2 regions of the Glutamicibacter sp. NPDC087831 genome follow, and region 2 is predicted to be linked to the other one. Evidence: riboswitches for the same ligand, from Rfam matches in the RefSeq annotation. Region 2 holds a riboswitch; the other holds the start of a gene.

Region 1 (3,761 bases), 150 kb from region 2:
TGGAGAAGGCGCGTGCCGGCATCCGGGACATCGAACGCCGGCTGATCATGGCTATTGGCAGCCGAGACGAGTACGAAGCGATCAAGAGCGAATGCGGACCGAACTTTGATGCGAGGAAGGGGTAACATGCTGGATATCGTCATTTGGATCTGCGGCATCATGCTCGGGCTCGGTGCTGTCGCCTGCCTGGTCCGTGTTGCCAAGGGGCCGTCAATCCTTGACCGGGTGCTGGCCCTGGACGTGATGCTGCTGATCATCTCCGCCGCGCTGTGCCTGGAAATGGTGCTGCACAAGCACACCGACTACTTGCTGTTCGTCGTGGCCGCCTGCATGCTCGGGTTCATCGGTTCGGTGACCGTCTCGCGCTTCGTTTCGGATCAGAGGAACGCCTAATGGAAATCTTCCTCGATGTCCTCGTTGCCGTCCTGCTGATCCTTGGCTGCCTGATGTCATTGATCGCAGGTATCGGCTTGCTGACCTTCCCGGACATGCTCACCCGCATGCATGCAGCGACCAAACCGCAGGTACTCGGCTTCCTGCTGATTTTCGCTGGACTGGCCATTTACCTGCGCAGCTGGGCTGTGGTCCCGGTACTCGTGCTGGCCTGGGGAATGCAGCTATTGACCGCACCGGTTTCGGCCCACATGATTGGCCGTTCCGGCTACCGGACCAAGCACGCTGCCAAGGAAACCCTGTTCTCCGATGAGCTGAGCCACGTGGTCAACAAGGTCAACGGAACACCGCCGACCGGAACCACCCCGGTTTCCAAGACCGGATCGCCAGACGAACAAGATTGAGAAAAAGCGGGAGCCGCCCCTCTGGGCGGCTCCCGCTTTTGGCTCAACGCCGAAGCTTACTTGGTGAACTTGGCAACAACCTTGTTGGCGCTGCGGTCAGCCACCGTCTGCAGGATTGCTGCGACCAGGGCCGAAACGACTGCGAAGCCTAAGGCACGGCGGAAAGAAGCTTCCGCTGCTTCCTCAGTGCCCTTGCGTGGTGCTTTGCTGCCGGTTGCCTTCAACCAAAGGAAATCAACCAGCTTGCCGCCGAGCATGCCAGCGCCAACGGTGATACCGGTAGTGGCAAGTTTCTGCACTTTATCCATTTTTTCCTCGCGATCAAGCTCTTGACATATCGTTCCTCTGCCCAGCATACCTGCGGTATGGTGGGGGAGCAGTAATTATTCCGACAGGGGAGCGTCAGACTTTTAAAAAGTCGCAAGACGCTGAGAGTGCGATAGATCGCAGACCCTCGAACCTGCCCCGGCTAGTACCGGCGAAGGAAGTCGAGCATCTCGGATGCGGATAGGCGCGGCAGTATGCCCTCATTCCGTCCATCTCCCCTCCTTTCCACAGGAGGACCAGCAATGAACGAAACAGTTTCGAAGCAGCGGACCGGCTGGCGTGTAGTTGATATCGTCGTCGCCTCGGTGATCGCCGTCGCTTCAGGGGTCATTTTCTGGGCGTGGAGTGCCGGCTATGGCCTGTTCTCGCTCGCCTTTGCGGCTTTCCCGCCAGCCACCGCGTTGCTCACCGGCATGTGGCTCTTCCCGGCGGTGCTCGGCGCACTGATCATCCGCAAGCCAGGCGCCGCAATCTACTGCGAGCTGCTGGCCGCTGTGGTTGAAGCGCTGCTCGGCTCGCACTACGGCTTGACCGTACTGATCTCCGGCCTGGTCCAGGGCCTGGGTGCAGAGCTGGTCTTCGCAGCATTCCGCTACCGCAAGTGGAACCTGGGCGTGGCGCTGCTGGCAGGCTTGTTCGCCGGCTTGTTCGCCGGCATTTCCGAGGCCTACATCCTGGCCTACTACGTTGAGTACACCGCCGGAATGAAGATCTTCCACGTGATCGCCACCGGCATTTCCGGCGTAGTCGTCGCAGGGCTGCTGTCCTGGTTGGCCACGCGTGGACTGGCGAAGACCGGTGCATTGAGCGCCCTGCCGAGCCGGCGTGCGCACCTGGAAAGCGCAAAATGAGTTCCTTTGCCAATTCCGGCGCAGCCTCGCTGACACAGCGCGGTGCCGCCATCACCGCAACGGGGTTCGGCTGGCAGCACTCCGAGAGGAAGAATCCTGCCATCTCGGGACTGGACCTTGTGATCCACGCCGGTGAGAAGGTGCTGCTGGTCGGTCCATCGGGCGCCGGCAAGTCAACCTTGCTGCACGCGATGGCCGGGTTGCTGGAAGCGGATGAGGACGATCAGGTCGCTGGCCGGCTGCTCATAGATGGCAGCGATGCCTTCATCCGGAGCCACCCGGTGGGCTTGATGCAGCAAGACCCGGAAACCCAGGTAGTGCAAAGCAGGGTCGCCGATGACGTGGCCTTTGGCGCCGAGAACCTCGGAATGGATCCCGAACTGATCCGCCAGCGGATCCCCGAAGTGCTGGACGCTGTGGGTCTGGGTGCGCTGTCCTTCGAGCACCGCACCCAGCAACTTTCCGGCGGACAGAAACAGCGGTTGGCCTTGGCCGGCATTCTGGCCATGGAACCCAGCGTCATGCTGCTCGATGAACCGACTGCCAATGTGGACCCGCAGAGCATTGAGCTCTTGCGCGATGCGGTGCTGAACGCCGCCCGGCTTTCCGGTGCCACGCTGGTCGTCGTGGAACACCGGATTGAAGCCTGGGCGCAGCATGTGGACCGGGTTATCGTGCTGCAGCCCGGAGGGGGAGTCGCGCACGATCTGGACCCGCAGCAGCTGTACACCGATGAAACGGTGCGCGAGGAGCTGGCTACTGCCGGGCTGTGGATTCCAGGCTACTTCCCGCAGGTGGCCCGGGCAACGAACGGTGCCGGTGCCACGCTGCTGGAAGCGCAGCAGCTGGTATCCGCCCGCACCGCCACGGCACCGCGCACCCAAGCGGTGGACGTGAATGTGCAAGCGGGCACCGCGACGGTGATTCGCGGCGAGAATGGCGCTGGAAAGTCGACGCTGGCCTTGACCTTGGGCGGATTGCTCGTCCCGGCCGACGGCGGCTTGGCGGCCACCGCGCAACTGGCCGACGGTCTGGGCAACTCCCCGTTTGCCTGGAAGGCCGGTGCATTGATTGGGCGGATCGGTTCGGTGTTCCAGGAACCCGAACACCAATTCGTGACCCAGAGCGTTCGGGAAGAGCTGGCTTTCGCTCCCAGCCGCGCGCAGGCCAGCAGCGCCGATGCGCCGAAATACGAGCCGGCCCAGGTCCAAGCGCGCGTGGACGCGTTGCTGGAACGCTTGGGCCTGGCGCATTTGGCTGACGCGAACCCGTTCACCCTCTCCGGGGGCGAGAAGCGGCGCTTGTCCGTGGCCACTGTTCTGGCCGCATCCCCCCAGGTGCTGATCCTCGACGAACCGACCTTCGGGCAGGATGCGAACACGTGGAGGGAACTGGCCGGGCTGCTGGTTGAGGAATTGCAGCAGGGCACCGCGATCATTGCTGTGACCCACGACGATCACTTTGCCTCGGTGCTCAAAGCAAGGGACCTGGTGCTCACTGCCGGCACCCCGGAAGCTGGTATCCCGCGACAGGGGCCGGTGCTTGATGCGCCGGTAGGGCATAGCTGGTTGGCGAAGATCAATCCGCTGGCCAAGCTCGGTGCGGTGGCTGCGGCAACACTGCCGTTGATCACCACCTTGGATTGGGTTTCGGCGCTGGTGGTGATCGTGGCGACCGTGGTGTTCTTCCCCCTGGCAGGGCTGAGCCCGCTGAAATTCCTCAAGCGCGCGTGGCCACTGCTGATTGCCGGAATCCTTGCGGCGTGGGGCATCGCCTTGGTGGGCCA
Region 2 (3,761 bases):
AAGACCCGCATCGGCGGCGAAGCCATCGAGCTCGAGCTCGACAATGGCCGCAGCCCGCGCCGTGACGACGAAGGCGACCGCGGTGGCTTCCGTGGCGGCCGTGGTGGTGGCTTCGGCGGCGGACGCAGTGGCGGCCGTGGCGGTTTCGGTGGCGGACGCGGCGGCGGACGTGGCGGCTTCGGCGGCGGCGGACGCGGCGGCAAGGATCGCTTCAGCGACTCGGGCCGCAGCGGTGGACGTCGCGACTACTAAGCCTGTCGCACGCAGCTGAACAGCATTGAATAACGCCCTTGGGGCAAGCCGAAAGCTTGCCCCAAGGGCGTTTTTTGTGCGCCGCAGGCTATTTACGGAGCAGGAGTTCCCACCGGGATCCCGTCCCCGAGATAGACCGTGCCGCCGCTTTCCAGGAACTGCTTGCTTTTCTGCGCCATCCCGGCCAATGCGGCTTGCGCCTCGGCCGAGCCGTACTCGTCGCGGATATCCTGGGAGATGCGCATGGAGCAGAACTTCGGCCCGCACATGGAGCAGAAGTGGGCGGTCTTGGCCGGCTCGGCCGGCAAGGTCTCATCATGGAATTCCTGCGCGGTGACCGGGTCAAGGGACAACGCGAACTGGTCATTCCAGCGGAATTCGAAGCGCGCCTTGCTCAGCGCATCATCCCGCGCTGTGGCACCCGGGTGGCCCTTGGCCAGATCGGCGGCGTGCGCAGCGATCTTGTAGGTGATCACCCCGGTCTTCACATCATCCCGGTTGGGCAGTCCCAGATGCTCCTTGGGGGTGACGTAGCAGAGCATCGCGGTCCCGTACCGTGCGATCTCCGTGGCGCCAATGGCGCTGGTGATGTGGTCGTAGCCCGGGGCGATGTCGGTGACCAGCGGGCCCAGGGTATAGAACGGCGCCCCGTCGCACAGCTGCTGCTGGCGTTCCACATTCTCGCGCACCAGATGGAACGGGATATGCCCCGGGCCTTCGACCATCACCTGCACATCGTACTTCCAGGCGCGCTTGGTCAGCTCGGCCAGGGTGTCCAGCTCGGCGAACTGGGCGGCGTCGTTCGCATCTGCGATGGAGCCCGGGCGCAGCCCGTCGCCCAGCGAGAAGGCCACGTCGTACTGCGCGAAGATCTCGCACAGCTGATCGAAGTGGGTGTACAGGAAATTCTCCTGGTGGTGCGCCAAGCACCAGCCGGCCATGATGGACCCGCCACGCGAGACCATGCCGGTGACCCGGTTGGCGGTCAGCGGGATGTAGCGCAGCAGCACCCCGGCGTGGATGGTCATGTAGTCCACGCCCTGCTCGCACTGCTCAATGACGGTGTCGCGGAAGATCTCCCAGGTCAGTTCGTTGGCTTCGCCGTTGACCTTCTCCAACGCCTGGTAGATCGGCACGGTGCCGATGGGGACCGGGGAGTTGCGGATGATCCACTCGCGGGTGGTGTGGATGTCATCTCCGGTGGACAGGTCCATTACCGTGTCCGCGCCCCATTTGGCCGCCCACTGGAGCTTGGAGACTTCTTCTGCGATGGAGCTGGTCACCGCCGAGTTGCCGATATTCGCATTGATCTTGACCAGGAACGCCTTGCCGATGATCATCGGCTCGGATTCCGGGTGGTTGATGTTCGCCGGGATGATGGCTCGCCCGGCCGCGAGCTCGCTGCGCACCAGCTCGACATCGCATTCCTCGCGCAGGGCCACATAGCGCATTTCCGGGGTGATGATCCCGGCACGCGCATAGTGCATCTGCGTCACGCGGGCTCCGCCAACGGCCCGCAGTGGCGGGGCTGAGCGTCCGGCCCATTCCGCGCTGGCCGTGCCGCGGCGGACCGCTGAGCGTCCGTCGTCGTGCAGGTTGCGTTCGCGGCCTGCATAGGTTTCCACGTCCCCGCGTTCCAGGATCCACCGCTCGCGGAAGGGTTGCAGGCCTTGGGTGGGCTCGCTTCCCGGTCCGCTGGTGCGATATACCGCCAGCGGCTCGTTGGGCTGTCCATTGGGGGAGTCTGCCAATTGGATCTGCGTGACGGGAACAGAAATTCCCGCAGATTCACGGTAGGCAAGGGTGTGGGCAGGGTGCTGTTCAATTTGTTCCACTGGGGAAACTCACTTCCTTCGCCGGCATTACCCGGACAGGTTCAACGGTCGCGGACGGCGATAGCCCGATCTCAGCCCTTGCCAGGGCACCCGTGTGGTCGCGAACAACTTAGCACGCTTGCGAGGAGAAAACGCAAACCCAGTGGTCAGGGCCTGACATCAAGGAAGTGGGAAGGGCCGGCTGTGGCGGGCCAGGATGCTTTTCATTGGCCGGAGACTCTTGCCGGGGGCACCTGGAATCCGGGGCGCAAGACGCGGCCGATAGCCGGTGCTGCAGCTTGGGGTGCGCCTTGGGCCATGCTCGCAGTGGCTACACGGCATCTGCGGGATAAACGAAAAGAGAGGCAATCTGGAACCAGATTGCCTCTCTTATTTCGAGCCCCCTGCCGGAATCGATCCGGCGACCTCGTTCTTACCAAGAACGCGCTCTACCACTGAGCTAAGGGGGCAACAGGTAAATACTTTACACAGGTTTTTGAGGTTTGCAAAATCCGTCGGGAATTTGTTGCTGAGGTCACAATATTCCTACTCAAGACCGGAATGGGCGGCAAGGAGCTGTTGCCTTCCTGGCGGTTTCCAGCGCCCCGGTTCACGGCCCGGGATCCAGCTGCCGGGCACCGGAGCCGTGCCTGGGCGCCTAGGTGGATCGGGTGTTGCCCAAGTGCCGCTCGGTCAGGGGTTCTGGAGTGGGAAAAGGTGTCAGCGTTCCGAAGTTCCAAGCGGGGTAATTCGATGCTTGGCCACCGGGGATGATCCGCGGGATCCTATCCTGCGCGTCATGGCAAATCCGCGATTGACCGCGAGGAGCACTCTCGTGAGCATCGTCACCAGGGCACTTTTTGTCCCACCCTTCGTCCCCGGGGTAGCGAGTAAGAGGATAAATAGTCATTGACTAGTGGTTTTACAGAATTCTCCGGGTCTTTTCCGGGGTGATCCGCCGATTTTTCTTTGCCGGGAAATCCGTGTAGAGTATTTACTCGTTGCCCCCTTAGCTCAGTGGTAGAGCGCGTTCTTGGTAAGAACGAGGTCGCCGGATCGATTCCGGCAGGGGGCTCTGAGTGAGAAGCATTCTTGGCTTCTACTGGATTGCTTCTCACTTGTGGCGGCGTAGCTCAGCTGGTTAGAGCGCACGACTCATAATCGTGAGGTCCCGGGATCGAGTCCCGGCGCCGCTACCAAATCAAAGATCCTCGGCCTCGGCCGAGGATCTTTTTTGGTTTCCGGCCCCGAAGCAGCATTGTCCTTCGAGGGCATGAACGGCTAGTGATCCAAGTCCTTCTCCTGGTTCCCGTCCTTGGCTTGCTGAGCCAGCGACAGCAGCCCCTGGATCGCTGTCGTATCGAAATCCGCCTCTTGGCTCGGTGCCTGATTGGCATCATGGCCGTGGACTTCGGTATGCAAGCGCTGCATCTGCATGTCGAGTTTCGTCGCCATGGCCGCCGCGTCGGCAAGCTCTTGCACTAGATGTTCTGGAACTTCGCCCTCGTACTTGTAGAAGATCTTATGTTCCAGGCTTGCCCAGAAATCCTGGGCAATGGTACGGATCTGCAGCTCCACCACGACATCGACCGGGCCATCGGATAAGTAGACCGGGATCTGCACGATCGCATGGACACTTTTATAGCCGTTGGGCTTCGGGTTCTTGATGTAGTCCTTGATTTGGAGGACCTTCAG

What was found. Region 2 has a riboswitch for thiamine pyrophosphate ahead of thiC (phosphomethylpyrimidine synthase ThiC). Riboswitches for the same ligand answer to the same signal wherever they lie in the genome.
Region 1: another riboswitch for thiamine pyrophosphate. It lies ahead of ACIOJF_RS00365 (ECF transporter S component); the one in region 2 lies ahead of thiC (phosphomethylpyrimidine synthase ThiC).

Annotation. Positions count from the first base shown of each region.
Region 1 covers NZ_JBIUVH010000001.1:74,265-78,025, forward strand. The annotation lists gene ACIOJF_RS00345 (Na+/H+ antiporter subunit E) at 1-125, shown strand, start outside; gene ACIOJF_RS00350 (monovalent cation/H+ antiporter complex subunit F) at 127-393, shown strand; gene mnhG (monovalent cation/H(+) antiporter subunit G) at 393-797, shown strand; gene ACIOJF_RS00360 (DUF4235 domain-containing protein) at 854-1,096, opposite strand; TPP riboswitch at 1,181-1,301, shown strand; gene ACIOJF_RS00365 (ECF transporter S component) at 1,367-1,975, shown strand; gene ACIOJF_RS00370 (ATP-binding cassette domain-containing protein) at 1,972-3,761, shown strand, end outside.
Region 2 covers NZ_JBIUVH010000001.1:223,908-227,668, forward strand. The annotation lists gene ACIOJF_RS01060 (DEAD/DEAH box helicase) at 1-252, shown strand, start outside; gene thiC (phosphomethylpyrimidine synthase ThiC) at 345-2,087, opposite strand; TPP riboswitch at 2,084-2,191, opposite strand; tRNA gene ACIOJF_RS01070 (tRNA-Thr) at 2,465-2,536, opposite strand; tRNA gene ACIOJF_RS01075 (tRNA-Thr) at 3,070-3,141, shown strand; tRNA gene ACIOJF_RS01080 (tRNA-Met) at 3,189-3,265, shown strand; gene ACIOJF_RS01085 (GTP pyrophosphokinase family protein) at 3,348-3,761, opposite strand, start outside.